Regions from separate parts of the Lysinibacillus sp. DFXJR4 genome, predicted to be linked through region 1. Evidence: riboswitches for the same ligand, from Rfam matches in the RefSeq annotation. Region 1 holds a riboswitch; each other region holds the start of a gene.
The links. Region 1 has a riboswitch for cobalamin ahead of AC2CGN_RS07730 (ABC transporter substrate-binding protein). Riboswitches for the same ligand answer to the same signal wherever they lie in the genome.

Region 1 (7,822 bases):
CATTTATGAGAAAAAGCGATTTGATCTTAAAGGGCAATATATGGAGCAGGACGATTTCGTTATGGGGACTCCTGGTGAATTTCCAATCATTATTTTGGAAAATGGCATGAGCTATGCTGTTCATTTAAACGATGGCGCAATGACAGGTATTTTTCTCGATCAACGGGACGTAAGGCTTGCGATTCGTGAACATTACGCAGACCATAGGAATATGCTTAATACGTTCTCCTATACTGGAGCATTTTCTGTTGCGGCGGTACTTGGTGGAGCAGTAAAAACAACAAGTGTAGATGTTGCAAAGCGTAGTTTAGCTAAAACAATTGAGCAATTTAGCGTCAATAACATAGACTATGAATCACAGGATATTAAAGTAATGGATGTTTTTAATTATTTTAAATATGCACAGCGTCATCATTTGAAATATGATCTTGTTGTTTTAGATCCACCTAGCTTTGCACGGACAAAGGAAAGAACGTTCTCAACAGCGAAAGACTATCCGAAATTGTTAATTGACACGATTGCCATCACAGAGAAAAATGGTATTATCGTTGCTTCAACCAATAACGCAAGCTTTGGTATGAAAAAGTTTAAAAGTTTTATTGATCAGGCCTTTAAGGAAACGCATACACGCTATAAAATTGTTGAGGAATACAGCCTGCCGAAGGATTTCCGTGTACCACGTGAATATCCTGAATTTAATTACTTAAAGGTTGTTTTTATAAAAAAAATAGACTAAATGCATCGAGACAGAATCACCTTCCTATGATTCTGTCTTTTTGTTCGGATATGGTTTATTATATAATATACTTACAAATTATAGGTAATTGGAGTGATTAAATGGCGTATATTCGTGAAAAGTTAATGATTACAACTGAAAGGCTAGTCCTGCGATTATTTCAAGCATCTGACGCAGAAACGGTGGCAAAGCTTTGCAATAACTATAATATTTATAAAAGTACATTGTACCTGCCCTATCCATATAGTTTGAATGATGCGTTGTCATGGATAGAACGCCATTACGATCATTTTATGGAGGATATTTCGTACGAGTTTGCAGTAACTGATAAAGAAACTGGCGAATTATATGGAGCAATTGCATTATCGAATAACAAACGTTTTAATCAAGGAGAAATTGCCTATTGGATTGGTGAGCAATATTGGGGAAAAGGCTATGCAACAGAGGCAGCGCAGTCGATTCTACAATTCGGTTTTGAAGAAAAGAAACTGCACAAAGTATTTGCACGATTTTTTTCATCAAACCCTGCTTCTGGAAAAGTAATGAAGAAAATTGGTATGACACAAGAAGGAATATTAAAGGATCATATTATAAAAGACGGTAAATACGAGGATTTAGTATTTTATGGAGTTATTAATCAATAATTTAGAAAGATGGCCTAAGAAGCTTTTTTAGCCCTTAAGCCACCACCCTCTATGATTCTTATAGGTATTTGACAAACCAATCTCGAATATATTCCAATCTATTCATTCTTAACATTGGTTTTCCGCTTCTTGAAAGTTCGTGATTGGATTCAGGGAAGCGAATAAATTTTGCTTCTTTTTTACGATGCTTTAAGGCAATAAACAATTGCTCTGCCTGTTCAATCGGGCAGCGATAGTCTTTTTCACTGTGTAAAATTAACAGTGGTGTCTGTACATTGTCCACATATTTCAGCGGAGAATGATGCCATAGCTTTTCAATATCGTCTAGTCCCGCTTGAATTTGCCAGTCTGTAAAGTAATAGCCAATATCACTTACACCGCAAAAGCTAATCCAGTTAGAGATAGAGCGTTGCGTAACAGCCGCTTTAAAACGGTTTGTATGGCTAACAATCCAGTTAGTCATAAAGCCACCATAGCTGCCTCCTGTCACGCCAAGTCGGTCTTGATCAATAAATTCATACTGTTCCAATACATAGTCAACAGCAGCCATAAGGTCTTGATAATCATTGCCACCATAATCACCTCGGACTGTATCAACAAATTTTTGACCGTAGCCGTGACTACCGCGAGGATTCGTATATAGTACCGCAAAACCTTGTGCAGCAAGTATTTGAAATTCGTTAAAATAGGTATGGGCATACATTGCGTGCGGACCACCATGGATTTCAAGAATAAGTGGATATTTTTCCCCATCCTCATATCCGATGGGCTTCATTATCCAGCCGTTTACTTTCCAGCCATCTGCCCCTTCATATTCAATAGCTTCTGGAACAGATAATATTTTTGATCTTAAAAACTCTTCGTTAACTTTAGTGAGCTGTTCCTTTTCACCAGTTTTCAAATTGACGTAAAATAGATCACCAGGATTTGTTGTAGTGCTGATGGCAACGACTGCTTTATCATTTTGTGAATCAAGTGAAAAACCATAGACATACTGATTATCATGAATCGCTGGATATATTTCTCCAACAATATTTCCAAAATAAATGGCTGTATTTCCGTGATCTGTCACTTGGAAGTAAAAGCTATGACTATCCTTCATCCATTGGACACGTGGAGCCACGACATCTTGTAGATAATCTCCAACTACAAAATCACCGACAGGAGCGTCAAAATCACTTGTTACACCTGTTAAATTACTCTGCTCCAAATCATATATCCATAGCTTTGCTTGTGTAGCGTTTTCAAATTCTCTCTCACTTCCAAGAAAAGCGATGTATCGACTGTTCGGGGACCATGAAGTTTGGTAGAACATCCCCTTTCCTTCTGTTAGTTGGCGCGTTTGTTTTGTTTCTACCTCCAATAAATAAATATCATTATTGAAAGAAAAATCTACATCCTCTGTTAAATCAGCCGAATAAGCCAGATATTTTCCATTTGGTGACCATGTATCCAAATGGAAATGATGGCTTCCTGTCGTCACTTGTTCCAGCTCCCCTGATTCAAGATCGACAATGGCAATGTGAGTATATTGATCCATATCGATAAATCCAGCAGCATCTGATTTATACTTCATGTTGTCAACTTCAAGAGGTTTAAGTTCTTTTTCCTCTTTCTTAACATCTTCTGCTTTATCACAGATATCTTCATTTTTACCAAGCTTTACGGAGAAGGCAATTTTCTTACCACATGGAGACCATACAGGTGATGTCGCACCGTTTTTACAATGCGTAACTTGTTTGGCCTCTCCACCTGTTTTAGCAAGCACAAAAATTTGTGGCTTGCCAGTTCTCGTTGATACAAATGCAATTTTGCTGCCATCAGATGACCATACAGGTGAATTCGTTTTATCATCACCAAATGTCCATTGTAGAGGGTTTTTTTCAGTCAAATTTATATAAAATAAATTAGATACATAGTCATTCTTTTTTTCATCAATACAAGTTTCTACATAAACTACTCCTTTTCCATCAGGTGATACTTGTGGATTTGATACTGATTTTAATCGATATAAATCTTCTGGTTGAATCCCATGTTTCACTGTTATTCGCTCCTTCTTGTTGAATTCTTACATAGTATTTTATTTCGATACACTAAGTATTTTCCCTGCTTAAAAGAAAAAATTTTTTAAGCCTATGTAATCTTTTATATGTGAAGAAGTATTTTACAATGACGAGGTTTCTTACAAAGTGACACCATGCTTGATAAGACTAGTTTTTAGAAATCAAACGCTATATCCCAATAGTCAGCCGTTTTTGTTCTACGATAAAATTTATAAAAAGGTTCATTTGGTCGAGCATGCTCTTTGTAGAGTAAAATAATTGCATGGAGATAGCTTTCAATATGGTTAACAGGAATCCGTTTAGCAAACAATGTCCCCGCTTGAGCTTTTGCCCCCATCGGCACCGCTCCTAAATAAACATCAAAGCTATCCTTTTGATAAATGAGGCCGATATCATCATAGACAGCATTATAGCAAGCCGATGCACAGCCATTAACATTTAAGCGTAATCTTGATGGAACTGCCATCCCTTCTAATGAATCATATAATTGCTCTGTTATTGGGGCTGCCTCCATTTTATCGCCATCACAGAAATCACATGCCTTCATGGCAACAATCGGACCTTGCTTTGCCACGTATAGACCTGCTTTTTGTAGCTCATTTATAGCTTCTCCTAGACCAACAGTAGGAATTGATAATAATATACTGTAGGATGCAGAGTATTTAATAGCACCAGTGTTTCCAACGACCTTTGCGATTATTTGAAATTGTGTTGGAGTATAATGCTTATTAATAATTCCAGGGCTTACCGCAAGGCGAGTAAATTCTCCCTGATGATTTAGCTTTTCAAAGGTTTTCTCTGGTATGTTCATATTAAATGCATTCATGTATAATATCTCTCCTTATGAAAAAGGAGCCAGCAAAATGCTAGCTCAAATTTTAAAAGTTATCTGGATAAAAGCCTTTTGCCAAAATTTGAATCGCTTCTGCGGCACGGACACCTTCAGATGCTGCAGATAATGGTAAAATAACAAAATGTTCGTTTTTCACGGCTTCTGTTTCTTTTAACGCTGGGTCATTCTTTAAGAAATTAATTTTTTCCTCAGCAGATGTCTCCCCATAATCAATGACAACTATCACCTCTGGATCACGTGCAACTGCATCTTCTTTTGAAACAGTTGTCCAACCTGCCTCCACATTACCAAAAATGTTTTTACCCCCAGCAATCGTTACCAACTCATTCATAAAGTTTTGCGCTGCTGTAAAGACTTCCTTATCACCGCTATCAAAAACTAAAACAGGTAACTCTTTGCCATCCTGTGGCAATTTGGCACGAATATTATCTACATCTTTTGTCATTTGATCAATTAAAGATTCTCCACGATCTTCGACACGGAATATTTTTGCGATATTACGAATATCTATGAAAATATCCTCTAAAGTTGGTTTTGTCATATTGGACGCTGTATGTAAATAGGTGTGAATTCCTAATGTCTCAAGCTCTTCAGGAGTACCAACACCTTTTTCACCAAAGGCGCTTTTCCATCCCCCATATAAAAAGTCTGCCTCTGCATCAATAACCTGTTCCTTTGTAGGATATTGGTCAGCTAATACAGGTACTTTATCGTAAGCAGCTTGGAAAGGCTCATAAATTTTATCATCTAAATAGGCTGTACCAACCATTGAATCCTCTAAGCCTAAAGCTAGCATAATTTCTGTTACATGTTGGTTTAAGCTAATTGCTTTTTTGGGCGCCTCTTTATAAACCTGTGTTGTCCCATTATTGTCAATCGTTACTTCTGCCGTTGCCGCTTGCGATGGTTCAACCTTCTCCCCTTGTGCTGCTGATTCTTTATCTTCCTTCGCACTGCATGCACCTAAAATGGCCATCAATGCCAGTGCAAAGACAAGCCACACGCTGTTCCATTTCTTCATGTCCTTTTCTCCTTTGATGTTAAATATATAGTAAGAAATCAGTTGACTTCTTTACTACCATGTTTTTGTTATGTACAGTGTAATAAATTGATAAAGGGCATAAAAAAATCCCCTTGTTTCCAAGAGGTTCGCATAGTGAAATAATGGCTTTTGACCTGATTCACTATCCCCATCCTCGTGGTTAAAGTAAAGAATAATATTGGCAGGTATCCTGGCTTAGGTTCATCATCTATACGCCTTCCCATAGGTTGATTACAGTGGCATTTTGTATAGACTCCCCATTTACAGTTGCGGGACAGCATCGGATTTGCACCGATTTCCCTTTTAAGCAAATGACTAAGGCCATTTGCACCAATATAAAGGTATTATTGATTGTTATAAATATTATTGATAGACTAGCAAAAGAAATTTCTATTCGCAATCTCACAAAAAAATCCATTTACTAATTATCTTTAATATTATAGCACTATTCTTACATAATCGAGAACTATTTTACATTAATTATTTTTCATAATCAGTTGATTTGGAGCACAATTATGACATATTCATATTTCTTGAATTCAACAAAATTCTGTTACAATAAAATGGACGGATTTATAGAAACGAGGATTATTTTATGCATAAAACTATTGGAGTCCTTGCTCATGTGGATGCAGGAAAAACAACATTCTCTGAGCAATTATTATTTCATACAAAAAGTATTCAGGCTCGTGGGCGGGTGGATCATCAAGATACATTTCTGGATAATCATGAGCTGGAGCGTCAACGTGGCATCACAATTTTTGCTGAGCAAGGTCGGATGACAATTGGCAACGATACCTATACATTAATCGATACACCAGGACACGTCGACTTCTCCCCTGAGATGGAGCGTGCGATTCGTGTTATGGATTATGCCATCATTGTGATTAGTGCAGTTGAGGGGTTACAGGGGCATACAGAAACAGTCTGGCACCTATTACGTCAGTATCACATTCCAACCTTCTTTTTTATCAATAAAATTGATCGTGAAGGTGCAGCGGTGGATAATGTTATGGCACAGCTTCAAAAGGATTGCTCTAAGGACGTACTACTAGTAAATGAAATGTTCCATTCGGATTATATTCCTTCTAACATAATGGAATGGCTAGCTGAACGTGATGACAATCTTTTGGATGCTTTTCTTAATGAAACATTAGATAGTGGTAGCTGTTTTACCCAACTCCAAGCGATGATTAAACAGGAAAAGGCATTTTTGTGCTTTACTGGCTCAGCATTAAAAGATATCGGCATAAAGGAATTCCTTGCACAGCTCCCGCTGCTTACTGAAACACATTTCAATGCTGCTGCACCATTTCAAGGTGAAGTCTTTAAAATTCGACACGATGGCCATCAACGTTTAACTTTTATTAAGGCATTACAGGGAACCTTGCATATTCGAGATGAGTTTTCTTTTGGAGACGTAACCGAAAAAGTGACGGAAATAAGGTTATATAACGGACATCGTTATGAAGCCGTACAGGAAGTGACAGCTGGCGAAATTTTTGCTGTAAAAGGGCTTAGCTTAGCAAATATTGGTGCAATCCTCGGAAGCTCTAGTAACCCACAGCCCTATGAGTTAGTGCCAACTCTTCAGGCCAAAGTACAATACAAGGGAGACCAGCATATAAAGGAAGTCTTAAAAATCTTTCGTATCCTTGAAGCGGAAGAGCCTTCATTACGTGTGATTTGGCATGAAAAATTTCAAGAGATTCAAGTACATATTATGGGGGTTATCCAGCTTGAGGTCCTTATTGAAGTGCTAAACAAGCGATTTTCACTAGCCATTTCATTCGGGGAGCCACAGATATTATATATGGAAACAATTGCATCAACTGTTACAGGATATGGTCATTTCGAACCTTTAAAGCACTATGCAGAAGTACATTTATTAATGGAGCCAAGTGCACGCGGTACTGGTATTACATTTGTCAATGCATGTCATACGGACGATTTATCCGTTGGGCATCAACGACTGATTGAAAAGCACTTATTCGAGCGCGAACATCATGGATTACTAACAGGCTTTCCCGTAACTGATATTCGTTTTACGCTTTTAACGGGGCGTGCACATATTAAGCATACCGACGGCGGCGATTTTCGCGTGGCCACATTCCGAGCATTACGGCAAGGGCTTGAACAAGCGGTGAACATCCTTCTGGAGCCCTATTACCGCTTTAAGTTAAAAGCATCTACCGATTTTATCGGCCGCATAATGACAGATATTCAGCAAGCATCCGGTACATTTGACCCTCCAGTTGTTTCAGAAGAGGATGTCATGATTACTGGTCGTGCTCCTGTCGCGACATTTATGAACTATAGTACGACCTTTGCGGCCTACACCAATGGTAAGGGTGTGCTTTCTCTACAATTTGATGGCTACGATAAATGTCATAATCCGAACGAAATTATTACTCAAATCGGCTACAATAAAAATGCCGATCCTGAATATACATCCGCAAGTATTTTTTGTGCAAAAGGAAAAGG
Region 2 (7,822 bases), on a different contig from region 1:
ATGCGTGATGACCTTGATATTCTAGAGGAATTTGCAAATTGGCTGACAAATAAGTCTACATGGGCTGAATCTCTAGGTTTTCGAGAATTAGCTGGTGGTTTTGCAGATGGATTGCGTGAGGAAATTCATTTAGATATTGAGGTGCGAAATACATTACAGGTGACAAATGCTCTTTCTAAAAGTGATTACAAGGTACGGATTCCTAAAATCTATATAGATTATTGTACTGAAAATATCATTGTTATGGAGTTTGTACGGGGAAAAAGTGTTGCGAGTGGAGCATCTGAGTTTAAACGCTTAAAAATTGATCGTAGACAGTTTGCGCGTACAGTTTTATATTCCTTCTTTGAGCAGATGCTTTTTTCGGGTATCTTCCATGCAGATCCACATCCAGGGAATATTCATATCGATGAGACAGATGGTTTACCAATCCTGCTAGATTTCGGAGCAGTTGGTCGCCTGGGAGCAACTCAGCAAGAGGGCTTGAAGCTATTTTTAATGGGCATACAGTTAAATGATTCGAGTATTTTATATGACGGCTTAACATTATTGGTTGAACATGCAGATCATGCTGAGCGTGCAAGAATGGAGCAGGCAATTGACCAAATTTTGTTGAAAATTTCTTATGTAGATAAAATACCGACTGAAGAATTGATACATGCATTATTTACGGTTGTCCGTGATTTTGGACTTGCCTTTTATCCTGCAGTTGGCTTAGCGCTCCGTTCACTAGTAACATTAGATGGAACATTAAGAGTCATCGATCCGAGCTTTGATATTTTTACCGAGTCCAAAGATTTTTCCGCTTCTTATATGCGGTCATCATTCCTCAAACCATTCAAAGAACCGATGGCCACAAAGGAGCGCCTACAAGAAGAATTATCAATGCTTATTCCGACATTGCGCAAAATGCCAAGGCGGGTTGATCAGCTAATTCAACGAGTAGAGAGCGGGAAAATTATTTTACATCATGATATTTTTTCGGATGAACATAATGCTCGCTTTATTACCAATTTGTTTTCACGTTTTGTCTTACTTCTCGTCGGTATCACCTTTGGGATTATTTCAGTAGCGCTATTAGCGATCTCGCAATTTATTCATGATTCGTATGCTGTTTATCTGAATACCGCAGCATATTTAGGTTTATTTCTATGTGCAATTTTATTAGTACGGCTTTCCATTCAAGCATTACGATCGATGAAGCAATAGGTAAGGGAAAAACCCTTACCCTTTTTTGTGCAAAAAATATTACAGAAACATTACAAATTTCGAAATAGGTCAAATAGTGTAGAATGGAAAAGTAGTGTTTTTGTAGAAAAAAATCGATTAAAATAGAATTTATAAGCATTTTATTGAATGTTACAGAAATATTTCGAGTTTTACTAAAGTATTAAATAGGCGGGAAATAGTATAAAAGTTATGCTATTAATGCTAAACTTTAAAAGGCTAATGAAAATATAAAAATAAATTTACAAATATACATCGTTCAAGTGATTACATAAAACACAGGAAACGAAATTGACGAGATGAAGGGAAAGAAGTTAACGTGGGTAAGCGCAATAAATGGCGTAAGTCGATGGTACTAGCACTGGCACTAGCTGGCGGCTTATTATTTAATACAGTACAACCAACAGAAGTGCATGCGGAAGAAACTTCTCAACAAATGATCGAGAAAAAAGCTAAAATAGATGCAGAAGTTAAAAAGCTTCAAGAAGAATTAACAAAACTACAACAAGAGATCGATGAAAAAGTAAAAGTATTTAATCAAGTACAGGCAGACATTAAAGAAGTCGATGCAAGTATTGCTGAAACTGAAAAACGTATTGAGCAGCGTTCAGCCATTTTAAGCGAGCGTATGGCTGCATACCAAGCGCAGGATAACACAGTGGGTGTTTATTTAAGCGTTGTCCTTGAGGCAAAAAGCTTTGCAGATTTAATGGACCGTGTCGTAGCGGTTAAAACATTAATGGATGCTGACCAAGAACTAGTTAATCAACAGGAAGCGGACAAGGCTAGCTTAGAGCAACAAAAGGCAACATTAGATGAAAAACAAAAAGAGCTTCAAAAACAATTCCAAGAGCTTCAACAAAAGGAAAGTGAAATGGAAGTGAAAAAGGCTGAAAATGAAGCTAAATCACTTGCATTAAAAGCACAAATTGCAACGAAGCAAGAGGAAGAACGTTTAGAAGCGGAACGTAAAGCGGCAGAGGAAGAAGCAGCTCGTTTACGTGCACTTCAAGCAGCAACTCCGGCTGTACATGCTTCAAATAATGGGGGTAAAATTGTTTTCGGTTCAGGTGCAGGCACTGCATCTTCAGGTGATGCTATCTCAACGGCAAAGCAATTCTTAGGCCGTAGCTATGTTTGGGGTGGAAGTAACCCATCGACAGGATTTGACTGTTCAGGTCTTGTACAATGGTCTTACAAACAAGCAGGTGTATCTTTACCACGTACAGCATCACAACAATATTTAGCAACTCAACGTATTTCAGCAAATGAAGCACGTGTTGGTGACCTAGTATTCTTCAGCTATGGCTCTGGTGTAGCGCATGTAGGTATCTATTTAGGAAACAACACAATGATCGATGCTCAAAATAAGGGTGTTGTTGTTGAATCACTTGATTGGTGGAATCAGTATTTAGTTGGCTTCGGTCGAATTCAATAAGCTCAACTAATATATAGACGATTGAATGAACAAAAAGGTCATCTTTTATACAAAGATGGCCTTTTTTTTGATACATTATTTCCTCTCGATTAAATTTTAAAATTCAATTTGATAATACCAGTTTCTTTTAAAGCAACGAAGAAGATAATAACAAAGGGTCCTGCAAGTAAGCCTATTACACCAAATAATTGTAGACCAATAAACATAGCTATTAATGTTGGTAAAGTGGATAACCCAATATGGTCACCCATTAATTTAGGCTCGACTACTCGACGAATAATGAGTAAAATAGCTGCTAAGATGAATAATTTTACAGCGATAGATATATTTCCTATCAGCAGATGATACAGTGCCCATGGTGCCAAGATAATAATGGAGCCAAGGAAAGGTATAATGTCAATGACCCATATGATGATGGTCATTGTCACTGCGTATTTAGGCTGTATTAATAAAAGACCAATTAGTGTAACACCACCAATGATAAAACTAACAAATAAATGTGCCTTCATGTATCCAAAAATAGCATCCTTTAAGCGATTTAAAATAATCTTTAATTTGTTTGCAGTGCTAGGCTTCAAATATTTATAAGTGATCTGTTTTAATTTTGGCAAATCTAGCATAAATAGAAAGAGAGCGATCATGTATACGAGAAGACTAATGAATAGACTTGGAATTTCTGAAAAGAAGGCTGTAACTTTGGTATAATTAAAGAAATTCAAAAAAGATTCTTCAATTTTCTTAATGAAATCCATCGTTGTATTTTGAAGCGAGGCACTTACTTCAGGTGGAAAGTCTTCAGTGTATTTAGAAATGTTTTCTTGCATAGTAAGCCACATTTCTGATAGCTTTGAAATATAGTAGGGAGCTTGCTTTGAAACTAATATTATTTGAGACATAAGTTGTGTAATCGTAAAGTAACAAATAATAGAAATTAGAATAACACTCACTATGTAAATAAAAGCAACTGCAATCTTCCGTGACATTTTCCATTGCCGTTTAAAGAACATAACAATTGGCTCTAAAAAAAATGCGGTGGCTCCAGCTAAGATGATTGGTACGGAAACAGGAATAATAAAATATGCAGCTACGATTATAGAAATAATCATTATTAATCTAAATATCAGTTTCCTAGTATTTAATTTATTCATATATTCACCTTCTTTACGCAAATTAAGATAAGTGTACCATAAAAATTTTACGTTCTGACACAATAAAGGTAGGGATGAATGATGGAAAAAGAAATTTTGCAGCTTTTTAGTAATTTAACAGAGCGTGACCGTGAAATTCAATACGATTCTTACGAAGAATTGATGAAAATTATGCAAGAACCAGTTGATTGGACATATGCAGTTTGGGAACAACTTGTCCAAGCTCTTACATATAAAGATGGTCATATGCGCGCACTTGCAGCACAATTTTTATGCGCATTAGCAGCTAAAAGTGATCCAGAAGAAAGAGTATTGGAGGACTTTTTAAAGATTTGGGCTGTGACATATGATGAAAATACTGCAACGGCAAGAAATACTCTACAGGCCATCTGGAAAATAGGTTTAGCAGGGCAGGTACAACGGGATTTAGTTATTTCTTATTTGGCTAAAAGATTTCAGACATGTCTAGATGAAAAACATCCAACATTAATACGTTATGATATTGTAGTATCTTTTAAGAAATTATATGATGCTACGAATAATTCAAAGGTGCTAGACATTGTGAAACGTTTAATTGAGGAAGAGCAAGATATGAAATACAAAAAGAAATATAGGGCAGCCATTCGTTAAAAATAATGGAATGGCTTTTTTTAATGCAAATCCTTTTATGAATAGAAAAAAGTTTACTATAATATAGGAAAAAAGTAAGGGGATTCATACATGAGTATTTATAATTATTTAGTAAAGAAGCCGAACGGTGAGATTTTATCAATGGAGACCTATCGAGGAAAGACGCTGTTAATTGTCAACACAGCTAATCAATGTCGTTTTACATATCAGTTCGAAGACTTGCAAAAAATGTACGATAAATATGGCAAGGAAAACTTTGTTGTGTTAGGCTTTCCTTGCGATCAATTTGGAAATCAAAACCCTGAAGATGGTGAGCAAACTACACAACTTTGTCAGGTTAACTATGGTGTAACATTCCCGATTTTTGAGGTAGTGCAGGTCAATGGTGATGCAACACATCCACTGTTTAATTATTTAAAGCATGAGGTCGATTACCGCGCATTTGGAAAAGCAAGCATGCAGGAAAAAATGCTAGCAGAATCAATAGTTCAAATAGCACCTCGTTTTTTAGAAGGACGTAATATCCGCTGGAATTTTACAAAATTCTTAATCGATGCAAATGGTAAAACAGTAGAACGCTTTGAGCCTACTGATTCTCAGCTTGATATCGAGCAGGCTATTGAAAAAATACTATAAATTTCTAGTACAACTATAAAACTTTTATCTTTATAGTTTTTCATAATAATATGTGATAAACTGCTTTATAAGTGAATAGCTCTTGCAGGATAAGGGTACTAAGATAGTATAATCGGGAATTCGGTGAAAATCCGAAGCTGTTTCCGCAACTGTAAGTACAGGAATCATAATCGGAGACCACTGTCAATTTGATGGGAAGGTTTTATGACATACATTACATTAAGTGATGTACACTGTACAAGCCAGGAGACCGACCTTTATTTGAACGTATAAATACTCTTCGGAAGCTAGGAGGATATATGGCAAATACGTAGTCTCTTTCGTATCTATATACGATTCTAATTATGTTATTTTCGTCGTTCCTTACGAGTAGGAACGGCGTTTTTTATTTTAATTCAGCCCCTTATATGGGTAGGATAGAGGTTTTTTTTCCTATCAGTGGGCGTTTTATATGCCTTTGAATCAAGAAAAATCCAGACGCAATTACGTTGGGGCAAAATTGATTGTGTAAAGAAAGTGAGGATTTAGAGTTGAAAAAAGATGCGCGTTATTCTTGTTATCCATTTATGCGTGAAAAAGCATATACAGTGGATTTTGAAATACGAACAGATAGCCTTACTACACATATAGGTATGGCTTTGACAGCAGTAAAAAAAGAGGCAGTTGAGGTTGTTGCACAAGATCTCTATACAATCCTACCAATGGCCTACCATGTTAATGGCTCGGTTCGAGGTAAATTAGCGGTCAGTGAAGAGGATTTAGCATGGATAAGTGCTCGCTATGATTTTTATGTTAGTTATGTGAAAGAGGAGATTCAGAGCTTTGTATTACCTCAAGGAACAGAGGCTGCTACTGCATTACATGTATGTCGTAGTGAGGCAAAAAAATCTTATCGTATTTTGCATAAGGTATCTGACGAAAAGGAAGTACCGACAATTCTTTTTGATTATTTAGGACTACTAGCCAATGTATTTTTTGTGATGGCTGTTTATATGAATAAGCAAGCAGGGATTGCTGAAATTCCGTTTGTAAGCAAGTCATACCCTATGAAAAAGAAAAAAGGAGAATAAATAAAATGAAGAAAATGTTGAAGCTTCAATGGCTTTCAGTAATGATGCTGTCGCTCATATTAGTAGGTTGTGGTGCGAAGGATGAAGCAACTACTAAAGAAGATATTACTAAGGAAGATCAAATCGAAAAAGCAAGCTATAAAGTGAAGGATGACCGTGGTATAGAGGTTGAGTTTGATGAAGTACCTAAAACAATTATTTCATTACAACCAAGCAATACAGAAATTTTATTTGCTTTAGGTGTTGGCAATCAAATTGTTGGGGCAACTGACTATGATACGTATCCGGAAGAGGCACAAAAAATTGAACGTGTTTCTAATTCTGTTACGTTTAATAGTGAGCGTATTTTAGCTTTGAAGCCAGATGTGGTCATTGCTTATACAACAGGAAAAGATGAAGATAACTTAAATGCTCTAAAAAGTCTTGAAGATGCAGGTGTAAAAGTATTTGCCATTCAATCTGCAGCTTCATTTGATGATGTATATGAAGATATTGAACAGATAGCAACGGTTATGGGAATTGAAGATAAAGGTGCAAAATTAAACGAGGATATAAAATCAAAAATTGCTGAGGTACAAGCAAAAGTTAAAGATGTAAAAGCACCAAAAAATATCTACTTAGAAATTAGCCCAAAACCAGACATCTATACAGCGGGCTCTGGTACATTCCAACAAGAAATTCTAAATATTGCCAATGTAAGCAATGTATTTGCTGAACTCCAAGGCTGGAAAAAAGTAACCGAAGAAGATGTTATTGCGAAAAATCCAGAAGTTATTTTAACTACGGTAGGCTATACAAAAGACCCAGAAGCAGAAATTCTTACGCGTGATGGGTGGAATTCTATCACAGCTATTCAAAACAAAGCAGTTTATTATATAGATAATGATATTACAAACCGCCCTGGCCCTCGTATTGGTGAAGCTGTTGAGCTAGTAGCAAAGGCTGTTTATCCTGAATTATTTAAATAAAACACAAAACCTGCAAGCTGTCCAAAATAAGGGCAGCTTTTTTGTATTTTTTAACCTAATTTTAACCTTCAGATTGTATTTTGAAGGAGAGGGTTTTTTAACTTCTTTCAGCAGAAGTCTCCCACCTCTATAGGTGGTGAGATGAATGCGAATTTAAGCTACTTTTCAGAGGGTGTCCAAACACCTGCTGAAAGAAGTTAAAGCCTCCGGCGGATGTCACGGAATCGAAAAGGAGTTCTTTGTGTAAACACAATGCCGATTCCAGACACAATTATACCGAGGCATAATTGATCACGAAAATCTGTGATTGACCTTCTTATTTCTTCAATAGAATGTGAGGTGAATAGTAATGATGTTTCCACCACCATCATTTCCCACTCGTACGGGCGATAAATTACCTACAGGTAGATAATTTGTTTAAAGGTCTGGCTTATAAAGCCAGGCCTCAATCTTTTAAAATTTTAACAGGGAAGGCTGTTTAATATGCTTGAACCAGTGTATGAGTTAGAAGATGTAACTTTCTACTACAAAAAAGGAAGGTACAAAGCTAATGATGGCATTTCACTGACCATATATAAAGGAGAAATCATTGGAATTCTAGGACCAAATGGTGCAGGAAAAACAACATTGATAAAGCAGATGATTGGTCACTTAGCACCTACAGTAGGATCAGTGAAATTTCAGCGACAGGAAGTGTCTAGAAAT
Region 3 (7,822 bases), on a different contig from region 1:
TTGATGAATATAGGGTGGACGAACACGTTGATTAACAAGCTGCTCTGATAACTCCTGAATACGTAAGGCGACTCCTTTTATAATTTGCGTACTGTTACATTTTGGACAGACAGTCGTCATATTGTCTAGCTGTTCGCCACACTTTGCACAGACTGTTTGATGGTACTTACCAAGCAAAGGATTTAAACCATAATTAGCCGTTATTGCTCTCCCTTGCTGCTCTTGAAGTGCCAATTGCAATTCAGAAAAATTAGCATCAGTTAATCGTAATTTTTGATATTCCCGAGCAATCTTCCCAAGAGAGTGTGCATCAGAATTGCTGACAAATGGATAGGCTTGAAGCTCCTTAATATTGTTCACCATGTAGGTATCCGAACTTAATCCCAGTTCAATGGCGTCTATAAGCTGTGGATCGAAAACTTCTGTTAAACTTCGTTGTACGCCTTTACCAAACAGACTTTTAAATGGCGTAAATACGTGTGCAGGAATAAAAAGCCCACTTAATTCATAAACTTTCTGTTGTAGCGTTCGTGCATCGCAATATATTCGCTGAGAGCTTAAGTGGATATTTTTCATATGATTTGACATCCAAGTTGAAAACTCTCTCATCAGGTTAAGTGTTGGGAAATAGGCAAGCACATGGATAGGTCCTAAACAATTCTCATCATAAATCTCTATTTCACTTCCTGGGATCAGAGTAGTTTCCTGATAGCGTAGACCCCCTTGTTCCAATTCCTTGAGTAAACCTTGTTCCATCATCCATGCCATCTCTTCTATTACCTCTGGAGAATGGCAATCAATAATTCCAATAATATCAAGACCCTTTCTTGCACTAGCAGTCTCTAAAACATTTGCTAATGTTAACGTTTTACTGCCTGTAATTTTAACAGCACGTCCATTAAAAGTACGTCCAATATGAATATGTAAATCAGCATAAAATTCTTGCATCATTAAACTTCACTCCCTTTATTTCTTCAATTCCGCCACAGAGTAATGTGTACTGATTTTTTTGGGCTTGCTCGAAAAGCTCTTCTTCAAAATCCGTGACATCCACCGGGGCTTTATACTGATTCAACTGGTGCATATACATCTGTTGAATCAACATAAAACAGAAAAACCTCACATTGCTGCAAGGTATCTCTTTTGTTCATTATGATGGATGATTGTTATGCGTGCCATTATTTGCTTCAAAGGCACTCGAGCCCTGAGATGACATTGAAGAGGAGTCATATGCCACTAATGTCACGCCAATTTTCTTTTCCAGTTCGTTAATTTTTTCAAGCTGCTGTTGGTCTAATTGCGCAAACTTAATCTCTTCCACTATCATCAAATCCTTTCATCCATAAAGTTCCCCGAGAAAGTGTTATTTATGCGTATCAATCATCTCTCAGATCTGATTTTTTCAAGCACCTCAAAAAGCCATTCTTCAACTTCAAAATTTTGTAACAACCATCGGGGATTTTATTTTGACTTCTGTCGCTTCGCTTTGAATACAATACATTTTTTGCTTTCGCAAAGTAAAGATCTGCTAAATCAGATAAAAATGACTGACTATCAGTCATTTTCTTTGACTTTATTTTAACTATTTTGTAACATACTAATTAAGCAGGACAAAAGCGGGGGATTTCATGTCAAAGGAAGAGAAAATTATTCAAGCAGCAATTGAAGTTTTTCGTGAAAAGGGAATTGAAAAGACAAAAGTTTCCGATATCGTTAAAGCTGCAGGTATCGCACAAGGGACATTTTACCTTTATTTCCCATCACGACTTTCGGTTATGCCGGCTATTGCGAAAGTTATGGTTGAGAAAATAATTGCTGCCATTAAAGAAGGAATTTCCTTACAGGAACCTTTTGCAATGCAGCTTGATAAAGTAGTCGATATTGTTTTTTCACTAACTGAAGACTATCGGGATGTATTTGCCCTTATCTACGCTGGTATTACTCAAACTGAACATATGAAAGAATGGGAAAATATTTATGCGCCCTATTACGAATGGATGAATAATTTCTTATATGAGGCTCAACAGCAAGGAGTAATTCGCCCTTCTTTAAATACTACACAATCTTCTAAACTTATTATTGGGTTAGTAGAATCTGCAGCTGAGCAAATTTACTTGTATGATGACAGTAAAGAAGAAGCTATCAGACTGCAAAAGCTTGAACTCCTTGACTTTTTACATCATGCACTTGGCTTACGTCACACATAAGTGACGTTCTTTTTTACACGATAAATGACTGAATGTCAGTCATAAATATGATTAAACGAAAGGAAACGTAACTATGAAAAAAGATTGGCTGTATGTTGGACTAACAAGTTTATTTGAATTATTTTGGATTTTCGGCTTTAATGTTGCACATTCCTGGTGGCATTGGATTATTATCGTAGCCTTAATCGCTACGGACTTCCATTTCTTATCAAAAGCATGTGAAAACCTACCTACTGGCACAGTTTATGCAATTTTTGCTGGGGCAGGAACAATTGGTACCACATTAATGGACATTTTCATTTTTGAAGGAGAGTTTAACACTATGAAAGCGATTTTCATGTTTATTTTAATAGTAGGGGTTATTGGTCTTAAATTAGCCGATAACACTGCTAGAGATCATGATAATAAGAAAGGAGCTAATGCATAATGGGCTGGTTACTTGTATTATTAGCTGCAATATCAGAAATTATCGGGGTGGTAGGCTTACGCTTCTACAGTCAGAAAAAAACGCTTCGTAATTTATTTATATATGTGGGTGGATTTGGGTTGTCCTTTGCGCTATTATATGCCTCCTTTAACTATTTACAGTTAAGCATCGCCTATGTTGTATGGATTGGTATTGGGACTGTTGGGGCTGTCCTTGTAAATATTATATTTTTTGGCGAATCCAAAAACCGCACCCGTTTGATTAGTATCGTTGCCATTATCATTGGTGTAGCAGGTTTAAAAGCAATATCTTAATTTATTTTGCTGCTTTCGGTAGAATTTAGTAATAATGTTTGGTGAGAAGATGTCCGAAGGATTTAAAGATTTAAGCACATAGTAGTAATGATGAAGAGGGTGTTATTTGGAAGATTTGGACTGAGAATAGCTAAGGATTTTTGTAATAAATGAAGCATTGTCCTCCATTAACCACAGTCCTATCCATAGATAAACAATATGGCGTATCCGCACTAAGTGATACGCCTTTTTCATACTATCAATATTTTAATATTTTCGTATATTGCTCCGATACATACGTTAAATACGGCTTACCTGTAAGAGGGTGGGTTTGTATATCGGCATAAACACCAAATACATCTTGTAATAATGCTGGCGTAAGCACTTCTTCTGGTGTACCAGAGCAAACGATTTGACCTTTCTGTAAAACATAAATTTGATCGCAATACATAGCTGCAATATTTAGGTCATGCAAAGCAGCAACAACGGTTAAATGCAAAGTTTGAATTAAATCCATTAGCTGTAATTGATGCTGTATATCTAAATGATTTGTTGGCTCATCTAAAATAAGTATTTGTGCTTGCTGAGCAAGTGCACGTGCTACCATCACCCGTTTTTTTTCTCCACCTGACAATGAGCTGAAACTACGTTTTTCTAAATGTGTGATACCTGTTTGATTTAATGCATCCTTCACAATTTGAAAATCTCGTTCTTGATCAAGCTCCAATAATTTTTTGTGAGGTGTTCTTCCCATACTTACTAAATCATGTACTGTAAAGTCAAATAAAACCGGTGTTTCTTGACTTACTACCGCCAAATTTTTAGCAATGTTTTTACTTGATTGCTTAAAAATATCCTGCTCATTTAACAGAACCGTACCATTTTCAGGCTTTAATAGGCGGTACATATTTTTTAATAAGGTTGACTTCCCGCTACCGTTTGGACCAATTAGCCCAACAAATTGCTGTTCCCTTATTTGCATACTAACCTCATGTAATATGCGTTGATCCTGAATGGAATAGGATACCTGCCTTGCTTCTAATGTCATAGGTTTAATCTCCTTCACCGAAAGAATAATTATTACGGCGCAGTAGCCAAATGAAAAATGGTCCTCCACAAAAAGCTGTAATAATTCCAATTGGCATTTCTTCAGGAGCTATCAAAATTCGAGCAATCGCATCTGCCCAAACTAAAAAAATACCTCCTAATAAAGCACTAATTGGTATTACATATTTATAGTTAGAACCTACAATTATGCGAACAATATGTGGAATAATTAAGCCAACAAATCCAATAGAGCCGCTTACTGCAACAAGCACACCCGTTAATAAAGATACTAGTAGGATAAGCTGTAAACGAAACTGTTGGATATTGACACCTAATGTAACTGCTGCCTCTTCCCCAAGCAATAATAAATTTAAATGACGATAATGGAGCCACAGTAAGGCAAACACGACGATAAAAATAGTTGTAGGAATAATTATATTACTCCATTTTGCACCAGCTAGACTTCCAAGCATCCAATACATAACTGCCTTAATTCCACCCTCTTGCTTTGCCATCATTAAAATAAAATTCGAAATAGCAGATAAAATAAACGATACTGCCATTCCAGCAAGTAAAAGTCTAAAGACAGATATTTTTCCTCCAACACGGGCAAGGAAAAACACTAACAATATGGCTAGTAGTGAGCCTAAAAATGCAGATACTGAAAGAGCAAAAATTCCTAGGAATGAAAATGCACCTAAAATAATAACAGCTGTAGCACCGACTGTTGCCCCTGAGGATATTCCTAATATGTATGGTTCAGCTATAGAATTACGCACAAGAGCCTGTATAGCTGCTCCTGCAATTGCTAAGCCTGCTCCTACAATGGCAGCCAACAAGACGCGTGGCACCCGTATTTGCCAAATGATAATTTCTTGCGAGCGACTCCAATCCTGCTCTATAAAATTTTGGACGATTGGAATTTTGGACAGAATAACCTGCCACACATAAAGAGGTGTGATGGAAACAGATCCAACCATAACAGCCAAAGTCATAGAAATGATTAGTATTAGAAACAAAGACAGTGATAATAGTATAAATTTTTTATTCATATGTATAATACTCCTAATCAACCGTAATAGATATGAAGCAATAAAAAAGAGTATTTCATGCATAGTATGCATAGAAATACCCTAGATTCATCAACAAAGTCAGAAAGATTTCCTTCTATTGTCCGTAAATGCGTTCATCCTCGTGGGCATTACAACTATCACTAAATGGCAGGTCTCCTGGCTTCGAATCAACGTTTTATGATTACCTTCCCGTTCCTAAAACAGTGGCTAAATCATCATAAAACTCCTCGTTACAGTTGCGGGACAGCGTCGGATTTTCACCGACTTCCCTTTTAAGTGACACTTTATATAAGATGCCACACCATTAGTATCCAAACTATTAAAATTATGACGATTCTATCATACATTTAAGTAGTTAGTCTATTAATTATCATTGAGTTAACTAAACATAAATTATAGGTTGACACAAATATTTTATTTTCATACACTATTTATAGCTTTAATAGACAGGAGTGAAATTATGGCAACAGTTGCAGAACACTCTCATCATAGATTAAGAACAGTAGATATTGCCTATATTGGATTATTTTCAACGTTAATGATGATTGGTGCAAATATTACTTCTATTGTCCCTTTCATGTCTGTAGGTGGAGTCCCCATCACATTGCAAACTTTCTTTGCTATATTAGCTGGACTCGTTCTTGGTAGTAGAAAGGGTGCGCTTGCTTGTACGGTATATATGTGCATTGGCTTAGCTGGTGCACCCGTATTTGCACGTTTTGGTGGCGGCTTTGGACAAATCTTGAGCCCTACATTTGGCTTCATTGTCACATTTATTTTAGCTGCATTTATCGCAGGACTAATTGTTGAGCGCAGCGGCACAAAGAAAAGCTATATTGTTGCAGCAGTAATTGCTACAGCTATTAATTATTTACTAGGGACAAATTGGATGTACTTTGCTTATAAGCTATGGGCTAGCGCTCCAGATGCTTTCAATTATAAGATGGCCTGGCTTTGGATGATGCCGCCTTTGCCTAAGGATATTATTTTAGCAGTCTTTGCTGGTATTTTTGCGCATCGACTACAAAGGATATTAAAAATAATACCAATAAAATAGTTGAATTCTTAAAACGCCAAACCTACAAAGATGGCGTATTTCTTATAATCCTTCCATTATTTCTGCACATTTATTTGCTACATTAGGTGTAAATAGTGAGGAGGAATAAAGGATGAAGATAAAAAGAAGTTGGTTTATCAGTTTCCTGACAGTAATTACTTTCCTAACGTTATCAGGTTGCTCTGACAAGACAGAATCAGGGACGAAAAAGGACAATGACATTGAGCAGAATACAAAGATGGATCATTCAACAATGGATCATTCTAGCTCGGGTGAGGTGCCCATAGCGTTGAAAACTGCCGTAAACCCTAAATTTCCAGAAGGAAGCACAGCTATTATTACCAATGGACATATGGAAGGTATGGAGGGAGCAAAAGCAACAATTGTAGGCGCATATGATACTACTGCATATATTGTCTCCTATGATCCAGCTACAGGTGGTGAGCGTGTAGAAAATCATAAGTGGGTTATTCATGAGGAATTGATTAATCCAGATTTAGCTCCATTAGCCTCTGGTACTGAGGTTAAGACAAATGCATCTCATATGACGGGCATGGAAAATGCGACTGTTCAGATTGATAAAGCAGTCCAAACGACTGTTTATATGATTGATTACACAGCTACTACAAATGGAGAGTCTGTAAAAAATTATAAATGGGTAACTGAGGACGAATTAGAAACAGAATAAGACGCTGAACCTCTGTAGATTTCTTGCAGAGGTTCTTCTAGCTTCTAAGATCTAAAGCATTTCTCCCTGCGGACTTAAGCCATTTATAGCCAAGCCCCCAAACAGTTTGTAAATAATCATCAGCAGGAAAACCACTTTTCCGTAGTTTCTCTCGTAAATTACGTACATGTGAATCAATTGTTCGATCCTCTATCGAATCATGGTAACCCCATACAGTATTAATAAGATGCTCCCTAGTAAAAACCTTATTTTGATGCGCTAAAAATAAGGCTAGCATCCCAAATTCCTTAGGTGTTAAGGATATTTCCTTCTGTCTAAAACAAACTTCAAAGGATTCCTTGTTTAAATGTAATCCCTCAAACGACACAATATTTTCATCACTTTTTGCCCTCCTTAGAACAGCATTAATACGTGCTAGTAACACTTCTTCATCGAAGGGTTTAAGAATGTAATCATCTGCTCCTAGATTTAGACCTTTTACCATATCAGTATGCTCCCCTTTTGCTGTTAGCATAATGATGGGCACATCCCAAAACTTCCTTATTTCTTTACAGGCCTGCCAGCCATCCATTTCTGGCATCATGATATCTAAAAGTACCAGATCTACATGATTTTCTTCTAAATAGATCAGAGCCTCCTGAACGGATACCATTTCCTTACATGTGAAAACAGGCTCTAAATAAAGCTTAAGCAAGTTTAACATTCTAGGTTCATCATCTATGAGTAGTATTGTTTTCATGCTTTTTGACTCCTTTAAACGTTAAGATAAAAGTTGTTCCTTTATTTTCTATACTCTGGGCTGTAATTTCTCCTCCATGCGCCTGCACAAGCTCTTTTACAATTGAAAGCCCCAGTCCAACGCCCCCTAGTGCACGACTACGAGATTTTTCAACACGATAAAATCGTTCAAAAATATGAGGTAAATCCTTTTTGGGGATTCCCTTTCCAGTATCTTTAACGAGTATAGATACTAAATCGTCCTGTCTTTTTGCTATGACGGAGATAACGTCACCTGGTGAACAATATGATA

Region 2: linked by a shared signal. The riboswitch ahead of AC2CGN_RS13935 (hypothetical protein) and the one ahead of AC2CGN_RS07730 (ABC transporter substrate-binding protein) in region 1 are both predicted to bind cobalamin.
Region 3: linked by a shared signal. The riboswitch ahead of AC2CGN_RS21670 (FecCD family ABC transporter permease) and the one ahead of AC2CGN_RS07730 (ABC transporter substrate-binding protein) in region 1 are both predicted to bind cobalamin.

What each region holds. Positions count from the first base shown of each region.
Region 1 covers NZ_JBXUNW010000001.1:1,508,394-1,516,215, reverse strand. Annotated here, with positions in the region: gene AC2CGN_RS07750 (class I SAM-dependent rRNA methyltransferase) at 1-736, shown strand, start outside; gene AC2CGN_RS07745 (GNAT family N-acetyltransferase) at 838-1,380, shown strand; gene AC2CGN_RS07740 (S9 family peptidase) at 1,439-3,427, opposite strand; gene AC2CGN_RS07735 (precorrin-3B methylase) at 3,598-4,269, opposite strand; gene AC2CGN_RS07730 (ABC transporter substrate-binding protein) at 4,322-5,317, opposite strand; cobalamin riboswitch at 5,502-5,688, opposite strand; gene AC2CGN_RS07725 (GTP-binding protein) at 5,934-7,822, shown strand, end outside.
Region 2 covers NZ_JBXUNW010000006.1:4,389-12,210, reverse strand. Annotated here, with positions in the region: gene AC2CGN_RS13960 (ABC1 kinase family protein) at 1-1,209, shown strand, start outside; gene AC2CGN_RS13955 (C40 family peptidase) at 1,547-2,665, shown strand; gene ytvI (sporulation integral membrane protein YtvI) at 2,755-3,813, opposite strand; gene AC2CGN_RS13945 (hypothetical protein) at 3,895-4,443, shown strand; gene AC2CGN_RS13940 (glutathione peroxidase) at 4,534-5,079, shown strand; cobalamin riboswitch at 5,156-5,352, shown strand; gene AC2CGN_RS13935 (hypothetical protein) at 5,610-6,149, shown strand; gene AC2CGN_RS13930 (ABC transporter substrate-binding protein) at 6,155-7,117, shown strand; gene AC2CGN_RS13925 (ABC transporter ATP-binding protein) at 7,601-7,822, shown strand, end outside.
Region 3 covers NZ_JBXUNW010000017.1:49,871-57,692, forward strand. Annotated here, with positions in the region: gene AC2CGN_RS21635 (endonuclease Q family protein) at 1-948, opposite strand, end outside; gene AC2CGN_RS21640 (hypothetical protein) at 929-1,105, opposite strand; gene AC2CGN_RS21645 (hypothetical protein) at 1,151-1,321, opposite strand; gene AC2CGN_RS21650 (TetR/AcrR family transcriptional regulator) at 1,629-2,207, shown strand; gene AC2CGN_RS21655 (DMT family transporter) at 2,281-2,634, shown strand; gene AC2CGN_RS21660 (DMT family transporter) at 2,634-2,948, shown strand; gene AC2CGN_RS21665 (heme ABC transporter ATP-binding protein) at 3,187-3,975, opposite strand; gene AC2CGN_RS21670 (FecCD family ABC transporter permease) at 3,980-5,026, opposite strand; cobalamin riboswitch at 5,177-5,368, opposite strand; gene AC2CGN_RS21675 (biotin transporter BioY) at 5,508-6,104, shown strand; gene AC2CGN_RS21680 (YdhK family protein) at 6,217-6,792, shown strand; gene AC2CGN_RS21685 (response regulator transcription factor) at 6,830-7,531, opposite strand; gene AC2CGN_RS21690 (sensor histidine kinase) at 7,506-7,822, opposite strand, start outside.